One region of the Kocuria sp. SM24M-10 genome, then DNA from elsewhere that is predicted to be linked to it. Evidence: riboswitches for the same ligand, from Rfam matches in the RefSeq annotation. Region 1 holds a riboswitch; each other region holds the start of a gene.
The links. A riboswitch is a leader RNA that binds a small molecule or an ion and turns the genes downstream of it on or off. The one in region 1 is predicted to bind S-adenosylmethionine.
Positions count from the first base shown of each region.

Region 1 (6,933 bases):
CATCGCGATCATCGCAGCCGGAATCGGGCAGGTCCTCACCACGCCACAGTCTCCGCAACGATCCCAGGGCACCACCTCAAACCACCCGGCACCGGAGCACCGCAAGCCTGACCCGGTGCTGCCAGCGAAAGACTGAACGGCTCCGTTCTGTGCACATGGAGCTGCGCCTATGGCACGCGGACGCAGTCCATACCTTCCGCCCACGGTCCCGGTGCCAGGACCACACGAGTCGTCTGGGCATCACTGATACTCGCGAGGGACGGCGGAATCACTCATGACGTTCTCAGCGCCCCTGGCGAACCGGCTCTGGCCGCTGGTGGTCTTCGGCGTTGCGCTGGACTTGGTCACCGCCATCGCCGCGGCCTCGTGGCCGGTGCACGAACATTCCGGCTGACCCGGTGGGGGTGGGCAGAGACGTACAGGAACTTCCGCCAAGGACTGCGCAGCAGGTCCGAGAACACCCACCGGGCCAGTTGATGGACGACACCGTCGAACGGAGAACCCAGGGGCCCCGTCGATCAGCCCCACGCCACGCAGGACCCGACCTTCCAGCCATCCTCACCGGGACAGATGTGAATGTTGGAGATCGGGTTCCGTCATCGCTCGGTGGCCGTCTGGGGTGGTGTCCTGTCCTCTGGGGATCCGGCGCTGTCCTGCAGAGCGGTGAGCACGGTTCGTGTTGCGGTGCGGTGGAGTGCTTCGGGGCGAGCCAGTACGTCGATGTTGCGGGTGAGAGAAAGGCCTGTCAGGGGTATGAGCACGATGTGGGCGTCGGCGGGGGCGACTGTGGTGTAGCGGGGCATGAGCGCGATCGCTTGGCCGGTGGCCACGACGGCGGAGGTCACGAAGAACTCGTTGATCCGGTGGGTGACGTCCACCGGTTGTGCGGTGGCCGCGCCCAGCAGGTGCAGGGCTTGGTCCAGGGGGAACCCCTCGTGCACCGAGACCCAGTGCTCACCCACCAGATCCGCCGGGCTCACGTGGGTTTGGTGGGCCAGCCGGTGGTGGGCGGCCACGGCGACGTCGAGTGGTTCGCGTACCAGTGGGACGACCTGCACCGTCCCGGGCCAGGGGCGGGTGTGTTCCAGGCGGTGGGCGATGACCAGGTCGAAGTCGGCGGTCAGTGCCGGGAAGTCCTCTTGTGCGACGTCGCGGTCGTGGCAGCTCACCACGGGTGCCTCCTCGGCGGCGGCCATGGCTTGGAGCAGTCCGGGAAAGTAGGCCAGTCCGGCGCTGTGGAAGGCGGCCACGCTGACCGGGGCTGCGGGGTCCTTCACGTACCGGGTCACGGCGTGCTCGGCGGCTGCCATCGCGGTGGCGACTTCCACCGCGGCCTGTGCCAGGGCGTGGCCGGCGTCGGTGAGCACCAGGGTCCGGCCCTGCCTGCGGGTCAGGGGTACGGGGGTGGTGCGTTGCAGGGCGGCCAGTTGCTGGGACACCGCCGAGGGGGTGACGTAGAAGGCCCGGGCGACGGCGGCCACGCTGCCGCGGTCCCCGAGCTCGCGCAGCAGACGCAGCTGGTGCAGATCCATAAGCAAACCTTAAACCTTCAGTGCAGTAACCAATCCCTGGTCTTCATGGTGATGGGCTGTGAGGGTGGACGGGTGCTGACATCCTTTGTTGTTTCTCGCCGGGTTGATCTGTTGTTGCTGCTGGTGGCGGTGGTGTGGGGCAGCAGCTATCTGGCGGCGAAGACCCTGACCGGGGCCGTGAGCGTCCCGGTGGTCCTTTCCCTGCGGTTCATCATCACCGCGATCGCTTTGGGGGCGTGGTGGTGGATGCTGCCCCGGTGCGTCCCCTCCGGCCGGGAGGTGGTCACCGGAATCGTGCTGGGCGCCACCCAGGCGGCGGTGCTGGTGCTGGAGACCTATGGGATCGCCGGCACCAGTGCGACCAACGCGGGGCTGATCATCAGTCTCACCGTGGTGTTCACCCCAGTGATGGAGGCAGCAGCTGCGCGGGTGCCGGTGCCGCGGGCGGTGTTCGTGGCCGGGGTGGTGGCAGTGGTCGGGGTATGTCTGTTGGTCTCCGGGGACGGACTGCACGCTCCGAGCACCGGAGATGGGCTGGTGCTGGCCGCGGCGCTGATGCGTTCGATCCACGTCACCGCACTGGCCCGGCTCACCCGGGGGAGGGGGGTCAGCTCGGTGGACCTCACCTTGATCCAGGCGGTGGTGTGCGCGGTGGTGTTCACCGGCGCCGCCCCCTCCGGGGCGGTGGGTGCTGTTCAGGCCTTCACGTCCGCCCAGTGGGCGGCGGTGCTCTATCTGGGGCTCGGCTGCAGCGTGTTCGCCTTCGTGGTCCAGACCTGGGCGATCCGCCAGACCTCGGCGTCCCGGGCCAGCCTGCTGATGGGCACCGAGCCGATCTGGGCGGTGGCCATCGGTATCAGCCTCGGCAACGAGACCCTCACTCTCGTGGCGGCCGCGGGCGCGGTGCTGATCATCACCGGCACTTACCTCGGACAACGCGCCGAGACCCACCACCGCCACGCCACCGGACTCAGCCCCGAAATCGTTCAGGCGTCCCGGTAAGGGAGTGGCTCGTACCCGGTCACCGAGGTGATGGGCGGCCCTGTCCTAACGTGTCCTAACGTGGTGGCCAATGGCACCTGGTCCGAGACCCTGTCATGGGGGACGCCTCGGCTGCGCGGCTGCTGTGGGCCGATCCGGAGGTTGGGGGTGCCGATGACATCCCGGCGGTCTACGTTCACGGGCTGATGGTCCACCGGGGCGCAGCCGGGCGTGGTCTGGGGTCGATCATCCTCGACTGGGCCGTAGAAGCCGTAAGACTTGGACGGACCGAGGGGGAGGAGGTCATCCGGCTGGACGGCGTGGAGTCGAACACGGCCCTGCGCCTCTTCTATCAGCAGCAGGGATTCCAAGAGGCGGGGCGCCGGGAATTCGATGGGCCCTGGTACAGCGCCACGCTGCTGGAGAAGCCGTTGCCAACAGGGTCACGCTTCGGCATTCCGACACGGGCACGCCATCGCCCCTGCACCATGACATCGCCAAGACCTGACGCACTTGACGCCCGGTAGGGGTCGGTCATACGTCGCGGGTTGCCACGATCGAAGAGCGGGGCCGGGGAGAGCCCTCCTGTGGTGCCGGAGGACGAATCCGAGGGCTCCGTGCACGGGTCCCGGGATTCGGTTGACACCGTTCACCACGCCGTTGATGACGCCACCCCCGGGGGGGGCGTCATCTTTTCCGCGTACAACGCCCTCGACGACGCGCTGGACCTCCGCCGGGACATCACTGAGCCCACGATGAGGGCGCGGCGGCCGACCGTCACAAACTGTCACAAACCCGGCCCGACGTCGGCCGAGGCGGCCGAGCGCGACCGCCCGGCCCGAATATGTCCCGACGTGTGGCTTTGTGACAGCCGACCCCACCGTCCGTTGGACTCTAGAGCCGTCCATCGAGTGGGATGAGCGCACCACACCATCCAGAGCGGCCGAGAGATCTGGCTCGACGACGCCGCAGCAACCAGTCAGCCGACCCTGGGACACCGGGACCGGCGGGCACGGTGCTACCGCCAGGACCGATGGAGGATCGAATGACTCACCACGCCACCCAACAGGTCCACGCCGGCTACGAGCCCGAGGCCCCCTACTGGCCGGTGGCCGTGCCCATCCACCAGACGGCGGCCTACCGCTTCCCCGATCACGCCACGGCCGCCTCGATGTTCCGGCTGGAGACCCCCGGGTTCACCTACAGCCGCACGGGCAACCCCACGGTCGCCGTGTTCGAGAACCGGCTGGCGGCCCTGGAGGGCGGGATCGGGGCCATCGGCACCGCCACGGGACAAGCCGCCGTCGCACTGTCCCTGCTGACCCTGCTCCACGGCGGCAAGCACTTGGTCGCCTCGAGCCAGCTCTACGGCGGGACGGTGGACCTGCTGACGGACACCTTCGCCGACTTCGGCATCGAGGTCACTTTCGCCGACCCGGCCGACCCGCAGGTTTGGGGCGCGGCGATCCGGCCGGACACCCGCGCGTTCCTCCTGGAGTCCATCACCAACCCGCTGGCCACCGTGCCGGACCTGCCGGCGCTGGCGGACATCGCCCACGCCTCCGGGGTCCCGGTCGTGGTGGACAGCACCTTGGCGACGCCGGTCCTGTGCCGGCCACTGGAACATGGTGCCGACGTGGTGGTGCACTCCGCCACGAAGTTCCTCGGCGGGCACGGGGCCGTCCCCGGCGGGGCGATCGTGGACGGCGGCACCTTCGACTACGGCGCAGCCCCGGAGCGGTGGCCCCAACTGACCCGGCCCAAGGCCCGCTACGGCGGACAGGCGCTCATCGACCGGCACGGCCGCGGCGCCTACCTGGCGCTGGCGCGCAGCAAGTTCCTGCCCGACCTCGCCCCCTCCCTCGCCCCGGCCAGCGCCGCCCAGTTCATCCAGGGCCTGGAGACCCTCGCCGTCCGCATCGCCCGGCAGGAGGAGACCGCGCGAACGGTCGCCGAGCACCTGGCCCGGCACCTCACCGTCGGGCGCGTCCACCACCCGGCGATCCCCGGACATCCCAGCGCCGCCCTCGCCGAGAGGGACTTCCCGCACGGCACCGGCTCGGTGTTCTCCTTCGACCTGGCCGCCGGCCCCGAGGCCATCGGCCCGTTCATCGACGCTCTGGAGCTGTTCCAGCTCGTGGCCAACATCGGGGACGTGCGCTCCCTGGTCAGCCACCCGGCGACCATGACGCACTGCCGGCTCACCCCCGACCAACGCCGGGCCGCAGGCATCACTGAGACCACGATCCGGCTGTCCATCGGACTGGAGTGTCCCGAGGACCTGATCGCCGACCTCGACCGGGCGCTGGCCACCGTACCGGCCTCGGCCCTGACCGGGGAGGCGCGCTGAGGTGACCATCCTGACCGACTCAGCACAGACGGACACTGCGCCGATGACCCGTCGGGGCTTCAATACGATAGCGTCGCACGCCGGCCAGGCCCCGGACCCCCTGACCGGGGCGGTCGTGCCGTCGATCCACCAGACCAGCACCTTCGTGCAGGACGGCATCAACGTGCTGCACGGCGGCCACGAGTACAGCCGGGGATCCAACCCGCCCCGGACCGGTCAGCGCCGCTTCACCGCAGCGGCCCGCGCGGCCCGGGGAACCGGCAGCCCGGAGGCCCGGATCGACGTCGTCCGGGCAGCGCCGGGGGTGCCGGGAGCATGACCGGGGCGACCTTCGGGAGGGCAGTGCACGAGCAGCAGGGAAGGACGTTCGAGAAGAGTACAGATCTGGCAGGCAGGCCCCCGGTCCACAGCGAGGAATCGATGCATCAGACCACCAGGACGAACGACTTCACGTTCGATATCAGCACGACCCGCTTCGATGAGGACTACTGCCCCTCGTCCAGTTCCCGAGGCACGACGAACTTCGCGAACCTGGCCCGCGGCGAGAACCGTCGGCAGAACCTCCGAAACACCCTGACGATGATCAATAGTCGCTTCAACGACCTGGCCCACTGGGACAATCCCAGCCGGGATCGCTATGTCGTGGAGATCGAGATCGTCTCCGTGGACCTGCACTTCGCCGCCGACGGCGACGACGCGGTGTTCCCCCTGATCGAGGTTCTCGACGTGCAGATCCTCGACACGCTGTCCAATGTGCACATCGACGGGATCGTGGGGAACAACTTCTCGTCCTACCTCCGGGACTATGACTTCAGCGTGGTGCTGCCGGAACACCACGCGAAGGCGTCCCGGTCCAGCATCCCCGATGACTTCGGCGAATTGCACGGGAAGCTCTTCACGCACTTCCTGGACTCCGAGGCCTACCGCGAGCGGTTCCGCCAGCCGCCCGTGATCTGCATCAGCGTCTCGAGCACCAAGACGTATCGTCGGCTCGAGAACCACCATCCGATCCTCGGGGCCGAGTATCGGCAGGATGAATCCTCCTTGACGGATCGATACTTCGAGAAGATGGGACTGCGGGTCCGCTACTTCATGCCCCGCGGCGCGGTCGCACCCCTGGCGTTCTACTTCCGGGGGGATCTGCTCAATGACTATTCCAGCCTGGCACTCATCGGTCTCATCAGCACGATGGAGGCGTTCCAGAAGATCTATCGCCCGGAGATCTACAACGCCAATGCGGCAGCTGGTCGGGTCTACCGGCCGAGCCTGGAGAGTCGAGACTACTCAGTGACGCAGATCGCCTACGACCGCGAGGAGCGCAGTCAGCTGGCCCTCATGCAGGGGAAGTTCACGGAGGAGCACTTCGTGAAGCCACACCAGACCCTCCTGGAACAGTGGGTCGCGGCCCACTGCGAACGAGAGACGGAGAAGCACCGATGAACACCCTGTTGCCCACCACCATCGTCGGCAGCCTGCCCAAGCCCTCCTGGCTCGCGGAAGGTGAGACGCTGTGGTCCCCTTGGAAGCTGGACGGCGAGGAACTGCGCGAGGGCAAGCGGGATGCGCTGAGCCTGGCCGTGAATGAGCAGCAGCAGGCGGGTATCGACATCGTCAGCGACGGCGAACAGACCCGTCAGCACTTTGTCACCACGTTCATCGAACACCTCAGCGGCGTCGACTTCGAACACCGGAAGACGGTGCGGATCCGTGACCGCTACGACGCGAGCGTCCCGACGGTCGTCGGCGCGGTGGGCCGTGAGCGGTCGGTTTTCCTCGAAGACGCGAAGGCCCTCCGCGCGCGGACCAGCCGGCCCATCAAGTGGACGCTCCCCGGTCCCATGACCATGATCGACACCCTCTACGACAAGCACTACAGGAGTCGCGAAAAGCTCGCCTGGGGGGAGTTCGCGAAGATCCTCAACCAGGAGGCCAAAGAGCTGGAGGCGGCGGGCGTCGACATCATCCAGTTCGACGAGCCTGCCTTCAACGTGTTCTTCGACGACCTCAAGGAGTGGGGCGTGGCCGCACTGGAGCGAGCGGCCGAGGGACTGCGCAGCAAAACGGCCGTGC
Region 1 is NZ_LDNX01000092.1:49,195-56,127, reverse strand. Features, by position in the region: gene ABL57_RS10505 (DMT family transporter) at 1-136, shown strand, start outside; gene ABL57_RS10500 (LysR family transcriptional regulator) at 597-1,532, opposite strand; gene ABL57_RS10495 (DMT family transporter) at 1,521-2,534, shown strand; gene ABL57_RS23520 (GNAT family N-acetyltransferase) at 2,630-3,040, shown strand; SAM riboswitch class I at 3,441-3,553, shown strand; gene ABL57_RS10485 (O-acetylhomoserine aminocarboxypropyltransferase/cysteine synthase family protein) at 3,559-4,863, shown strand; partial or broken gene ABL57_RS21845 (PLP-dependent transferase) at 4,907-5,080, shown strand; gene ABL57_RS10475 (DUF1852 domain-containing protein) at 5,284-6,303, shown strand; gene ABL57_RS10470 (methionine synthase) at 6,300-6,933, shown strand, end outside.

Region 2 (6,933 bases), on a different contig from region 1:
CAGCGGGACCGGCCCGGTCTGCGTGCCCAGCGGTGACGTGTGCGTGCCGTCCCCCACCTCGAAACCCGCGCCGGTGGCCCACGCGAGGGCGTAGACCGCGAGGTTCGGCAGGTAGCCCAGCTGCAGGCCCGTCAGGGCGGTGTCCCCCGGGGCCCCGGTGCCCAGCCGCTGGTAGACGTTCACCACGTCGTTCCAGTTCCACAGCAGCGCGGCGGCCAGCAGCGCCGCCCCGGCACCGACCCCGGCGACGGCCGCGACGAAGCCCGCCCGCAGCACCGCCCACACGTAGGAACCGGCCCACCGCGAGTACTGGCTCGTGCGCTCGACCCACGCGGCGGCGTTGACGCCGATCAGCCCGGGCAGGGAGCGGGAGGCCCGGTACGCCCCGACGAACGCGCCCAGGGCCACCGGCACGAGGGGGAACACCGCGGCGGCGGCCGGTCCCGCAGCGATCTCGCCGGTCCCGAAGAGCAGCGCGGCCACGGCCCCCGCGGCGGAGTACACCGCGAGCCCGCTCAGGTACGGCTGCCAGAACTGGCCCTCCCAGCAGGCCCGTGCCAGCCGCCGGCCGGCGTGCCAGGCCAGCACGAAGGGCACGAGCGTCAGGCCCAGCGGGACGAGGTTGACGGTCCCGGTGGTCGCGGGCAGTCCGGCCCCGGGGTCCAGGGCGACCTGCAGCGGGGTGAGGTGGGCCAGCAGCCACACCTGGCCGGAGAGCACGAAGCTGCCGGTCAGCCCGAGCGAGTCGAAGCCGTCGGCGAGCCACACCATGAGAACGGTCAGCAGGATCAGCAGGTAGGAGACCACGGCCACGGAGCCGAGCTCCACCACGCCCTGCAGCCACAGCGGCATGGGCACGCCGCGGCGGTCGGCGGACGGGGCGGGGGAGGAAGAGCCTAGGGAGTTCATCACCGCCCATCTTCCCACGCCTCCGGGGCCCGGGCCGAGGCTTCACGGGGCCTTCACCGGCGGGCCACGTGCCGCTCCCCCGGCGGACGCCCGTGCCGGGAAGGCTCGGCGCCATGAGAGTCGCCGTGGTCGCCGAACAGTTCCTCCCCCACCTCAACGGTGTCACCCACTCGGTCCTGCGGGTGGTCGAGCAGCTGAGCGCCCGCGGGCACGACGTCGTGGTCCTGGCGCCCTCCTACGACCCCGCGCCGCTCGGGCGCCTCGCCGAGGACGTCGTCGAGGACCTCGACGACGTGCCGGTGCACCGGCTGCCGGCCCTGCCGCTCACCGGCTATCCCGACGTGCGCGTGGCCGGCGGCACCGTGGCCCGGGTGCGCCGGCACCTGGAGCGGTTCCGCCCCGACGTCGTCCACGTCGCCTCCCCGTTCGTCCTCGGCCGGCGGGCGATCCTCGCGGCCCAGCAGCTCGGCGTGCCGGCCGTGGCCGTGTACCAGACGGACGTGCCCGGCTACGCGGCGAAGTACGGAGCGCCCTTCCTCGAGCAGCTCCTGTGGGGGCACGTGCGGAGCATGCACAACGCCGCGGCCCTGACCCTCGCCCCCTCCTCCTCGGCGGTGGCGCAGCTCACCGCGCACGGGGTGCGCGACGTGCACCTGTGGCGGCGCGGCGTGGACACCGCCCGCTTCTGCCCGCGGCACCGCGACGAGCGGTGGCGGGCGGAGGTCGCGGGCGGCCGCCGGATCGTGGGCTACGTGGGCCGGATCGCCCCGGAGAAGCAGGTCGAGGACCTCGCCGCGGTCGCGGACCTGCCCGGCACCCGCCTCGTCGTGGTGGGGTCGGGGCCGGAGGAGGAGGCGCTGCGGCGCCGCCTGCCGGACGCGCACTTCACGGGTCGCCGCTCCGGGGCCGAGCTCGCCCGCATCATGGCCTCCCTCGACGTGTTCGTGCACCCGGGCGAGTTCGAGACCTTCTGCCAGACCGTGCAGGAGGCCATGGCCTCGGGGGTGCCGGTGGTGGCCACGGGCCGGGGTGGTCCGGTGGACCTCGTCGACTCCTCCCGCACCGGCTGGCTCTACCCGCCGGGGGACCTCGCGGCGCTGCGCGGGCACGTGGCCGACCTGCTCGGCGACGAGGCCAAGCGGGCCGCCTTCGGGGCCGCCGCGCACGCCGCCGTGCAGGGCCGGACCTGGGACGTGCTGGTCGGGCAGCTGCTGGAGCACTACGACCGTGCCGTGGCCCTGGGCGCCCGCGGCCCGCGCCACCGCCGGACCGTCTGAGGCCTATCCCCGGGCGGGGACCGCGTCCAGCACGGGCACGCCCGTGCCGGCGTACCGTCGGGGCTCGGCGCTGAGCACCGTCAGCCCGTGCACCAGGGCGGTGGCCGCGGTCAGACCGGCCACCGGGTCGGCCGTCCCCGCGGCGCCGAGAGCGCCCCACGCCCGGCTCACCGCGGCGTCCACGGGGAGCACACGGTCCGGGAAGCGCGCTTCCAGCTGCTCGGTCCACGGCGTCTCGTCGGGCCGGTCCGACAGCAGCTCCCCCAGCACCAGGGCGGACAGGAACAGCCGCCGGTGGCCGTGCCGGCGCAGGGCGGCGGTCAGCTCGGGCGCGCGCTCCGGGGTGCGCACCCCGAGCAGCACGGAGCGGTCCAGGAGCAGGTCCATGGCGTGGATCCTCCCCCGGTCGTCAGGCCGCGGCGGCGAGGCGGCCGCGGACGGGCGCCAGCAGGAAGTCCACGAACTCCGTGCGCGCCTGAACCACCCGGGCGTAGTCGTCGATGCTCATCGCCGCGCAGCCGAGCACGGCCGGAGCCTCGGGAACGGGGGCGGGCCCACCCGGGCGGGCGGCGACGACGGTGGGAAGGGCGTCTGACATGACCAGGATCCTTCGGGCGCTCTTGCTCGCAGCGGGTGCCGCCACGGCGGCGATGCGAGCCGCTTCGTCATCCGAACCACCCGTGAACATGGGGTTGGTGCCCGGTCTAGTCGGAGCTTGGCGACCGGATCTCTTGAAGCTGCCCCCATTCAACCACATCCTCCCCGCCGGGTCCCGCCCGGCCGGTGGGGCCGGGCGTGTGAGCCGACCTTCCCCGTCCCGTCACCGCGGCGACACCTCGCCGACACATCGTTGCGCTGGAATGGGCTTCGAGCACCCGGGCGGCCCCCGACATTGCGGCCGACATCACGGTTCGGTCACACAAGTCATGGCCGTCTTGCCGGTCTGTCGGAGGCGCGGGGTAGCCTGGATCTGCTTTTCGAGATGCGGCATCCGCGTGCTCGACGGAGGGCGCACCGCCTTCCGGAGGGACCGCGGAGGGGCTCCGACCCGCTGTGCGCCAACCCGATGTTCCCGGGTGGATCGGATGACGAAGCGGCGGGCAACGGCATCGGATGCCCGCAAGAACGTCAGGAGAAAACATGACCATGTCCGAAGAAAGAACCACTTCCACCACCGATCAGCGGGAGGAATGGGTCGACGTCACCGTCACCGCCCTCCCCGATCTGCACCTCGTCCGGATCACCTCGACGGACGGCGACGTGCAGGAGTACCTCAGCGCGGAGGCCGACGACCTCGCCGCCGCGGCCGAGCACACGGCGGGCACCGCGCAATGGTGCGCCAAGTACCGCCAGCTCCTCGTCCCCGGCGCCCTGGCCGCGACCGGGCGGCACCCGTTCTTCAAGCTCCACCCCGCGTCCCTCCCGCTGTCGGCGTAGCCGGCGGGCCGGACACGACGAAGGCCGCAGCCCGATGGGCTGCGGCCTTCGTCGTGCGGTCGGCGCCACGGCGCCGGACGTCCGGGAGCCGCCGTCGCGCGTGCGGCGCCGTGGCGCTCGGCGGAGCGGCTCCCGCGGCGCGGCGGCTCACTCCAGGCCGTAGTCCCCGGCCGAGCCCCAGCCCTCCCCCGCCTCGTCGGCGGAGCCGTCCAGCTCCCACTCGCAGACCTCGAGCTCGAAGGGCACGGAGACGTCGAGCTCGGCGTCGGAGACGCGGTTCACCACGAAGGGGTCCTCCTCGTCCGGCGGACGGGACGGGACGGGTCCGGTCATGCGAGCTCCTCCCGGTCGGCGACGGCACGAGATCCGACGGCACGACATCCGGCGGCGCGGCCCCCACCGGCGCCGCGTGCGAGAGTCCGCAGGCTGTTGCCGGCGGAACGACAGAACCGCCGCCGGGCGCAGGCCCGGCGGCGGTTCTGGACGATCAACGGACCCGTGAGCCCTTCGAGGAGAACGTCAGGAGATGACGGTGATGTTCGCGGCCTGGGGGCCCTTGGGGCCGTCCTGGGTCTCGAACTCGACGCGGTCGTTCTCGTTCAGGGAGCGGAAGCCGCCCGAGTTGATCGCGGAGAAGTGGGCGAAGACGTCCTTGGAGCCGTCCTCGGGGGTGATGAAGCCGAAGCCCTTGTCAGCGTTGAACCACTTGACGATACCGGTAGTCATGGTGAGACCTGATCTTTCGTGAGATGAACGTTTCCCGACGTTCGAGAAACACAAGAGTTGTGATGCGTGGAAAACGTCTTCTCAGAAAAACTGCTGCACCCGGATGGGCCGAACTGCTTGAAATACAAAAACGACAACCTCAACAACTTCGCTCCACTGTACACGAGTTCCGGCGCCCCGCCACCCCGGTGCGGGGCGCCGGACGCGGCCGCCGGCTCCGGCCGGCGGCATGCCGCTCAGCCCGCGAGCAGCTCGTCGGCGATCGCGCGCACCCGCGCCCGCTCCTGCGGGTCCGGGGGGAAGACGTCGGCGGCGTCGGCGAACCACACGCCGTCGGCCAGCAGCCGCACGGCCAGCAGACGGGTGCGCTGCTCGACGGGCAGGTCGTCGGGGAGGTCCACCCAGGGGGCGATCCGCTCCACCCAGTGCTTCTTCAGCTTGGCCCGCAGCCGCTGGTCGGTGAGCATCACGAGGTCGGTCTCGTCCACCTCCCCGGACAGGCACCAGTCCAGGTAGGCGCGCACGCGCTCCTCTGCGGGCACCTGCTCCGGCGGGGCGGACAGGCGCCGGGCCATCTCCGCGTCCCAGCCGTCCAGCACCCGGTCCACCAGGGCGAACATGAGCGCCTCCTTGGTCCGGAAGTGGTACATCACCCCCGGCTTGCTCAGCCCCACCCTGCGGGCGGTCGACTCCAGGGACACCGTGCCGCCGCTGCGCACGAGTTCGAGGGCGCCGTTCAGGATGCGGTCGCGGCTGGAGGAGTTCATGCAGCCCATTTTACCAACCGGAAGGTTGGTGACACCATGTGACGCAGGCCGCTGTCCCGTCCAGGCGGAACACCGGCCGTCGCGGGGACGACGACGTCCCGCTCCCGCCCGGTCCGCCCGGACCGGTGTGCGGGCGACCCCACGAGATCCGGACCACCCTTCTCAGGAGGACCCGACATGACCGCTGCCCCGTCCACATCCGCCCCCGAGAGCGAGGGTCCGCCGGGTGCGCGGACCCACCCCAAGGTCAACCGCGCCGTCTTCGCCGGCTCCGGCGTGAGCATCGTCCTGTTCTCCCTCTGGGCGATCCTGGCCCCCGCGCAGGCCTCCACGGTGATCGGTGCCGTGGTCGGCTGGATCGCGACCAACATGGGCTGGTTCTACGTGCTCACCGCCGCCGTGGTGACGGCCTTCGTGGTGGTCGTCGCGGTCTCGCGCGAGGGCACCATCAAGATGGGCCCGGACCACTCGAAGCCGCAGTACAACCTGTTCACCTGGACCGCGATGCTCTTCGCGGCCGGGATCGGGATCGACCTGCTGTTCTTCTCGGTGGCCGAGCCGGTCACCCAGTACTACGGTCCCCCGGCCGGCGAGGGCGGGACCATGGAGGCGACCCGCATGGCCGTGGTGTGGACGCTGTTCCACTACGGCGTGATCGGCTGGGCCATGTACGCCCTGATGGGCATGGCCTTCGGCTACTTCGCCTACCGGTGGAACATGCCGCTGAGCATCCGCTCGGCCCTCTACCCGCTGATCGGCAGGCGGGTGCACGGCAGAGCCGGGGACGCGGTCGACATCGCCGCGCTGCTGGGCACGATCTTCGGCGTGGCGACCTCCCTGGGCATCGGCGTCGTCCAGCTCAACTACGGCCTGTACCTGCTGTTCGGGATCGAGGAGGGCGTCGCCGCGCAGACCGCCCTGATCGTCGTGGCCGTGGTCATGGCCACCGCCTCCTGCGTCTCCGGCGTGGACAAGGGCATCCGCCGCCTCTCCGAGCTCAACGTCCTGATGGCCGTGGCCCTCGTGGCCTGGGTTCTGCTCGCCGGGCGCACGTCCTTCCTGCTCGACGCCACCGTGAAGAACCTCGGCGACTACGTGGCCGAGCTGCCCTCCATGGCGCTCGACACCTTCGCCTACACCGGGGCGGCCGAGTGGATGGCCGGCTGGACCCTGTTCTTCTGGGCCTGGTGGATCGCCTGGGCGCCGTTCGTGGGGCTGTTCCTGGCCCGGATCTCCCGTGGCCGCACGCTGCGCGAGTTCGTGGTCGCGACCCTGACCGTGCCGTTCGTGTTCATCCTCATCCTGGTCTCGGTCTTCGGCAACAGCGCCCTGGAGATCGTCACCGGCGGCGACGACGCGTTCGGACAGGCCGCCATGAACACCCCCGAGCGGGCCTTCTACTCCCTGCTCGAGCAGTACCCCGGCGCGCCGCTGCTCATCGCGCTGGCGACCCTGTCCGGGCTGCTGTTCTACGTCACCAGCGCCGACTCCGGAGCGCTCGTGATGTCCACGTTCACCTCGACCATCCAGGACCCCACCCAGGACGGGCCCAAGTGGCTGCGCGTGTTCTGGGCCGCGGCCACCGGCCTGCTGACCCTGGCGATGCTGCTCGTCGGCGGGGTGCCGACCCTGCAGGCCGCCACCCTGATCATCGGCCTGCCCTTCTCGATCGTGATGTACCTCGTGATGATCGGGTTCTGGAAGGCCCTGCGCGCCGAACGCTCCCAGCGCGAGGGCCGCTCCGCGACCCGTCGCTCCGTGACGGCCTCCCGCACCCCGGGACCCGACAGCCAGTGGCGGCGCCGGCTCACCCGCAT
Region 2 is NZ_LDNX01000157.1:20,935-27,867, reverse strand. Features, by position in the region: gene ABL57_RS18670 (DUF6350 family protein) at 1-909, opposite strand, end outside; gene ABL57_RS18665 (glycosyltransferase family 1 protein) at 1,023-2,186, shown strand; gene ABL57_RS18660 (PIN domain-containing protein) at 2,190-2,573, opposite strand; gene ABL57_RS18655 (hypothetical protein) at 2,596-2,784, opposite strand; SAM riboswitch class IV at 2,798-2,923, opposite strand; SAM riboswitch class IV at 3,205-3,318, shown strand; gene ABL57_RS18650 (hypothetical protein) at 3,327-3,623, shown strand; gene ABL57_RS18645 (hypothetical protein) at 3,771-3,956, opposite strand; gene ABL57_RS18640 (cold-shock protein) at 4,143-4,349, opposite strand; gene ABL57_RS18635 (TetR/AcrR family transcriptional regulator) at 4,586-5,116, opposite strand; gene betT (choline BCCT transporter BetT) at 5,294-6,933, shown strand, end outside.
Region 2: linked by a shared signal. The riboswitch ahead of ABL57_RS18650 (hypothetical protein) and the one ahead of ABL57_RS10485 (O-acetylhomoserine aminocarboxypropyltransferase/cysteine synthase family protein) in region 1 are both predicted to bind S-adenosylmethionine.

Region 3 (6,933 bases), on a different contig from region 1:
CAGGGAGCCCGCGTTCACCCCGATCCGGATGGACACCCCGGCAGCCTTGGCCTCCTGGGCGATCTGGGCGACCTGGTCGTCGAACTTGCGGATGTTGCCGGGGTTCACGCGCACGGCGGCGCACCCGGCCTCGATGGCCTTGTACACGTACTTCGGCTGGAAGTGGATGTCGGCGATCACCGGGATCGGGGACTTCATCGCGATGATCGGCAGGGCGTCGGCGTCGTCCTGCGACGGGCAGGCCACCCGGACGATGTCGCACCCGGCGGCGGTCAGCTCGGCGATCTGCTGCAGGGTCGCGTTGATGTCCGTGGTGGGGGTCGTCGTCATGGACTGCACGCTGACCGGCGAGTCGGAACCGACCCCCACGGACCCGACCCGGATCTGCCGGGTCTTCCGGCGCGGGGACAGGACGGGCTGGGGTGCGGCGGGCATGCCGAGGCTGACCGGGGTCAAGGGTTCCTCCGAGGAGTTCGCGGACAGATGCGGGAACGGTGGCGGGCGGACCCGGTCGCCGGGTCCGTCGTCGCCTCCCATTGTGCCCCATGCCCCCGGGCGCTTCCTGGGGCGGTCCCCGGATTCCTCCGTGGCCGAACGGCTCAGAACAGCTGGACGGGCTTCACGATGTCCGCGTAGACCAGCAGGACCGACATCCCGATCATCAGCGCGGCCACGGCGTAGGTCAGCGGGAGCAGCCGCGCCGGGTCGAACGGGCCCGGGTCGGCGCGGCCCAGCAGCCGGGCGGCGCCCCGCCGCAGGCCCTCCCACAGGGCGCCGGCCACGTGCCCGCCGTCCAGCGGCAGGAGGGGCAGCAGGTTGAAGACGAACAGCGCCAGGTTCACCGATCCGACCAGCCCCACCAGGGAGGCGGCCTTGTCCCGCAGCTCGATCTCCTCGTGGGCGGCGATCTCCCCGGAGATGCGGCCGATCCCGACCACGGAGATGGGTCCGTCCGGGTCCCGCGGCGCGTCCGAGAACGCGGCCTGCCCCACCTCGTAGACCCGCTGCGGCAGGTGCAGCACGATCCCGGCGATCTGCTCCAGCCCGTCGAGCACCGCCCCGGGCACCGCGGTGAGCGGCTGCCGGACGGGAACGGCGGTGGGGCTGATCCCGATGAACCCCACGTCCTCGTAGCGGGGCGCGCCGTCGGGTCCCGTCACGGCGGCCCCGGTGTCGTCGACCACCGGGCGGGAGGTGAGGATCGGGGTGAGCACGGTCCGCACCTCCGTGCCGTCGCGCTCGACCACCACGGGGATCCGCTCCCCGGCGCGGTCGCGGACCCGCGCGGTGAGCTCCTCCCACGTGGTCACGGGGGCCCCGGCGACGGCAGTGACGACGTCCCCGGGACGCAGCCCGGCCGCGTTGGCCGGCGCCTCGGGGTCTCCGGCGCGGCACTCGGCCTGCCCGGCGGCCTGCCGCTCGGCGGGCACCACGCACTCCGAGACCCACGCGACCGTCGTGGTCGGCGTCGCGGTGCCGAACCCGGTGAGCAGCACGGCGAGGCACACGTTGCCCAGCAGCAGGTTCATCACGGGCCCGCCGAGCATGATCACGATCCGCTTCCACACGGGCAGGCGGTAGAAGACGCGGTCCTCGTCCCCGGGGGCCAGCTGCACGGCGGAGGCGCTGCGGGCCTCGGCGGCGAGCTGCTGGAGCACCCCGGTGCCGGCGGTCCGCGCCGTGCTCCCCGACCGGGCGGGCGGATACATCCCGACCATGGAGATGTAGCCGCCCAGCGGCACGGCCTTGAGCCCGTACTCGGTCTCCCCGCGGCGACGCGAGAACACGGTGCGGCCGAAGCCGACCATGTACTGGGTGACCCGCACGCCGAAGAGCTTGGCGGGGACCAGGTGGCCGAGCTCGTGCAGGGCGATCGAGGCCGCGATGGCCACGGCGGCGAGCAGCACGCCCACGAGGAACAGGACCACGCCCATCCGGGGACCTCCGGGGATCGTCGGGTCGTCCCCGGCGGTCGCCGGGGACGGCAGGGGCCGCGCGTGCGCGGCGAGGACCAGTGTGCACCACGATCCTGGACGCAGGGTGTCACGCTCCCGCGCACGACGACGGCCGGCCGCCTCCGGGGAGGGACCGGCCGTCGCGGGCACCGCTGCGGCGCCGGGGCGTCAGCGGCGCAGGATGCGCCGCGCCAGCCGGTTGCCCACCAGCTGGACCAGCTGCACGAGGACGACGATCACGGCGACCGCCGCCCACGTGACCTCGTCGTTGAACCGCTGGTAGCCCAGGCGCAGGGCGAAGTCGCCCAGTCCCCCGGCGCCGATGGCCCCGGCCATCGCGGACATGTCCGTGATGCCGATGACCAGGAAGGTGTAGCCGAGCACCAGGGGCCCGAGCGCCTCGGGCAGGATCACGGTGGTGATGATCCTCCCGCGCGAGACGCCCATCGAGCGGGCCGCCTCCACCACCCCGGGGTCCACGCTCATCAGGTTCTGCTCGACGATGCGCGCGACCGCGAACATCGCCCCGATGGTCATCGCGAAGATCGCCGCGTTGGGGCCCAGACGGGTCCCGACGACCTGCTGCGTCAGCGGCCCGAGTGCCGCCAGAAGGATGATGAAGGGGATCGGCCGGACGAAGTTCACGACGAGGTTGAGCCCCTCGTGCACCACGCGGTTCTCCAGGATGTTGCCCCGGCGGGTCACGTAGAGCCCCACGCCCACGAGCATCCCGAGCAGCCCGGCGAGCACGAGGGTGACGGACACCATGTAGAGGGTCTCCCCGAGCGCGGAGAGCAGCTCGGGACCCAGGACGGACCAGTCGTTCACGCGGCCACCTCTCTCAGGCTCGTGATGCGGGACAGCTCGTCGACCACGGCCTGCACGGCCGCGTCCTCGCCGGTCAGCTCGAAGGTCAGGGACCCGAAGGACTGCTCCTGGAGCACGCTGATCCCGCCGTAGGCGATGGTGAAGCGGACCCCGCGGGCGGCGCCGTCGGAGAGCACACCGCCGATGTCCACGCCGTCGCCGACGTCCACGATCACCAGGCGCCCGCGGTGCGCCCGGCGCAGCCGCTCGACCTCGCGCTCGTCCGGCACCGAGTGCAGGACGGAGGAGACGAAGCGGCGTGCGGTCTCGGTGCGGGGCCGGGCGAAGATGTCCACCGTCGAGCCGTGCTCCACGACCTTGCCGTCCTGCATCACGGCGACGCGGTCGGCGATCGCCCGGACCACGTCCATCTCGTGGGTGATGATCACGATCGTGATGCCCAGCTCCCGGTTGACCCGCTGCAGCACCTGCAGCACCTCCTGGGTGGTCTCCGGGTCGAGGGCGCTGGTCGACTCGTCGGCCAGGAGCAGCTTGGGGCTGGTCGCCAGGGCACGGGCGATGCCCACGCGCTGCTTCTGCCCGCCGGAGAGCTGCTCCGGGTAGTTCCCGGCGCGCGCGGACAGGCCCACGAACTCCAGCAGCTCGGCGACCCGGGCCCGCCGCTTCTCCTTCGGCCAGCCGGCCCGCTTGAGCGGGTACTCGACGTTGCCGGCCACGGTCCGGGACGTGAACAGGTTGAACTGCTGAAAGATCATCCCGATCTCCTGCCGGACGGGCGCGAGCTCGGTCTCCTTGCGCCCGGCGACCTCGAAGCCCTCCACGGTCAAGGACCCCGAGGAGACGGGCTCGAGCCCGTTGATCAGCCGTACCAGGGTGGATTTGCCCGCCCCGGAGTAGCCGATCACGCCGAAGATCTCGCCGCGGTGGACGTCGAGGCTGACGTCGTCGACGGCCAGCACCTCACGCGCGGCCCGGCCGGAGCCGGTGCGGAAGGACTTCGAGACGTTGCGGAAGGAGACGAGCACCTCGTCCGGGCGCCCGCGTGCGGACGGCACCGCAGCGCTCACTGCCCCTGGTCCTTCAGCTCCTGCTGGTAGCGCGCGGTCAGCTCCTGCAGCTCCTCCGGCTCCAGCTGCAGCGGCACGGCCGTGTCCTTGGTCTCCTCCATCTCGGCGTCGATGACGGACTGCTCGTGGTAGAGGTCCGCCACCTGCCGGAGGGTCTCGTCGTCGGCCAGCTCCTCGGTGGTGGTGAAGAGGTTGACATAGGCGCGGGAGCCCTCCGCCTCGGGGTCGTCCTGGGCCAGGGCGGACTTCGGGTCGATGTCCGCGCGGGCGAGGAAGTCGTTGTTGATCACCGAACCTGCCACCGAGTCCATGGAGAGCACCGTCTGCTCGGCCGACACGGGGGTGACCCGCACCGTGGAGGCCTCGGTGTCGACGTCGAGCTCGGTCGGGATGAGGGTGTCGCCCTTCAGCTCCACGAGACCGGCCGACTCGAGCACGAGCAGGGCCCGGGACAGGTTCACGGCGTCGTTCGGGACGGCGATCTCGTCGCCCTTCTGGAACTGGTCCACGGAGTCGTACTCGTTGGAGTACAGGCCCAGCGGGTAGATCGACGTCGAGCCGATCGGGGTGATGGAGCCCCCGGCGGAGTTGTTGTAGTCGGCGAGGAAGGGAACGTGCTGGAACCAGGTCATGTCCACGTCGCCGGACTCGGTGGCCGGGTTGGGCTGGTTGTAGTCCGAGAAGTCGACGTACTCGACGGTGATGCCCTGTTCCTCGGCCAGCCGCTTGAGAGCGTCGTGCGTCGGGTGCGAGCCGACGACGCCGATGCTCACCTTGCCGTCGGCCAGGGCGCCCTCGCCGGCCTGGTCGGAGCCGCCGCAGGCGGTGAGGGTGAGGCCGAGGGTGGTGGCCAGGGCGAGGAAGGTGAGGCGCTGCGATCGCATGTCGTGCCTTTCCGTGGGTCCAGGAGGTCGGGAGTCTCCACCAGTCCCACCAGGACCGACGGCCACGGTCGAGGGCACGCCGGAGGGCGCGTCCGCGGTCGAACCGTACTTGCCGCCGGCCCACGATGGCCGGTGCCGGATGGTTCACCTGGGGCACCCCACTACGGGAGAGGGTTGCCGCCCAGCAAGCCAGGGCTGCGCGCTGGGACTCGTCATCCGCCCGACAGACTAGCACGTGCGCCGGGTCCGGCCCGGTCAGCGGGCGAGGACCTCCTGCGCCCGCCGCCGGGCCCAGCGCTCGGCCTCCAGGACGGCGCCGAGGTCCAGGACGCCGCCGTCCTGGTGCTCGCCCAGCACCGTCTCCACCGTGTCCACGATCGCCGGGAACCGGATCCGCCCGTCATGGAAGGCGTGCACCGCCTCCTCGTTGGCGGCGTTGAACACCGCCGGGTGGGTGCCCCCGCGCTCCCCCGCGGCCTTGATGAGCTCGACGGCGGGGAACGCGTCCCGGTCCAGCGGCTCGAAGGTCCACTCGGTGGCGCGGGTCCAGTCGCACGCGGCGGCGGCGCCGGGCACCCGGTGCGGCCAGGCGAGACCGAGGGCGATGGGCAGGCGCATGTCCGGCGGCGAGGCCTGCGCCAGCGTCGACCCGTCCACGAACTGGACCATGGAGTGCACCACCGACTGGGGGTGGACGACCACGTCGATGCGCTCGAGGGGAATGTCGAAGAGCAGGTGGGCCTCGAGCACCTCCAGGGCCTTGTTCACCATGGAGGCCGAGTTGGTGGTGACCATCACGCCCATGTCCCAGGTGGGGTGGCGCAACGCCTCGCGCGGGGTGACCGCCTCCAGCTCCGCCCGGGTGCGGCCGCGGAACGGCCCGCCCGAGGCCGTCAGGACGAGCCGGTCCACCTCGGCGGCGCTGCCGCCGCGCAGCGCCTGCGCCAGGGCGGAGTGCTCGGAGTCCACCGGGATCAGCGCGTCCGGGCGGCCCGAGGCCGCCGCCGCCTCCTTCACCAGCGCTCCTCCGGCGATCAGCGACTCCTTGTTGGCCAGCGCCAGCCGGTGCCCGGCCCGCAGTGCCGCCAGGGTGGGGGCGAGGCCGATCGAGCCGGTGATCCCGTTGAGCACGAGGTCGGCCTCGGGGTGCGCCGCGGCCGCCGTGGCGGCCTCGGGACCGTGCAGGATCTCGGGCCGGTAGTCCCCGGCGCCGGCGGCCGCGGCGCGCTCGCCGATCCGCCGGGCCAGCTCCTGGGCGTCCTCACCGCTGCCGCTCGTCGCCACCACGGCGGCGCGGGTCTCCACGGCCTGCTCCGCCAGCAGCGGCAGACGGCCCCGGCCGGCCGCGAGGGCCACCACGCGGAACGGCGCCCCGCCGTCGAGCCGGTTCGCCGCGCGCACGACGTCGAGCGCCTGGGTGCCGATCGACCCGGTCGACCCGAGCACGACGATCCGGCGGGGGCCGGCGGCGGCCAGCGCGCGCAGCTCGGGCGTCGGCTCGGAGGTCGGCTCGGGGGTCGTTTGGGGGCGGGGCGCGGCGGAGGGGGAGCTCATGGCCCCAGTATCCCCCAGCCGGACCGGCGCCCTGCCGCGGCGGGTCCGGACGGACCGAGGCCCCGGTCACCGTTTCCGGTGGCCGGGGCCTCGGGTTCCGCTGAGGGTGCGGATCAGTGCGTGCGGCCCTTGCGGCCGGTGAGCGCACCGTAGATGAAGAGCACGATGAGCGCTCCCACGACGGCGGTGATGATCGTGCCGATGTCGAACACGGACTCGAGGCTGCCGATGCCGATCAGCGAGCCCAGGAAGCCTCCGAGGAGGGCGCCGATGATGCCGAGCACGATCGTGACGATGATGCCGCCACCCTGGTTGCCCGGCATGATGAGCTTGGCGAGGGCGCCCGCGATGAGACCGAGGACGATCCAGCTGATGATTCCCATGATTGCTCCTTATCCGTCCCGGGAGGGACCTTCATTGTAAGCAACCGGCGAGTTTCCCAGGAATACCCTGGGCCGGCTTCTGCGCTCACCCTACCGGACTGTCAGCCCTCTGTCTTTTCCCGTTCGCGAATTCCAGGTGTGTCGACGGGATCGGCTCCGGCCCGCCCGGAGCCGGAGCTTCGGGCGGGCCGGGAGTCCTCCCAGGTCGGAGCGGGAACGCCGTCAGTGCGCGACGGGCTTCTCCGCACCGATGCCTGTGAGC
Region 3 is NZ_LDNX01000023.1:4,971-11,903, forward strand. Features, by position in the region: gene ispG (flavodoxin-dependent (E)-4-hydroxy-3-methylbut-2-enyl-diphosphate synthase) at 1-456, opposite strand, end outside; gene ABL57_RS02465 (RIP metalloprotease) at 600-1,934, opposite strand; gene ABL57_RS02470 (methionine ABC transporter permease) at 2,124-2,723, opposite strand; gene ABL57_RS02475 (methionine ABC transporter ATP-binding protein) at 2,780-3,850, opposite strand; gene ABL57_RS02480 (MetQ/NlpA family ABC transporter substrate-binding protein) at 3,847-4,734, opposite strand; SAM riboswitch class IV at 4,835-4,951, opposite strand; gene dxr (1-deoxy-D-xylulose-5-phosphate reductoisomerase) at 4,990-6,288, opposite strand; gene ABL57_RS02490 (GlsB/YeaQ/YmgE family stress response membrane protein) at 6,402-6,671, opposite strand; gene ABL57_RS02495 (cation acetate symporter) at 6,894-6,933, opposite strand, start outside.
Region 3: linked by a shared signal. The riboswitch ahead of ABL57_RS02480 (MetQ/NlpA family ABC transporter substrate-binding protein) and the one ahead of ABL57_RS10485 (O-acetylhomoserine aminocarboxypropyltransferase/cysteine synthase family protein) in region 1 are both predicted to bind S-adenosylmethionine.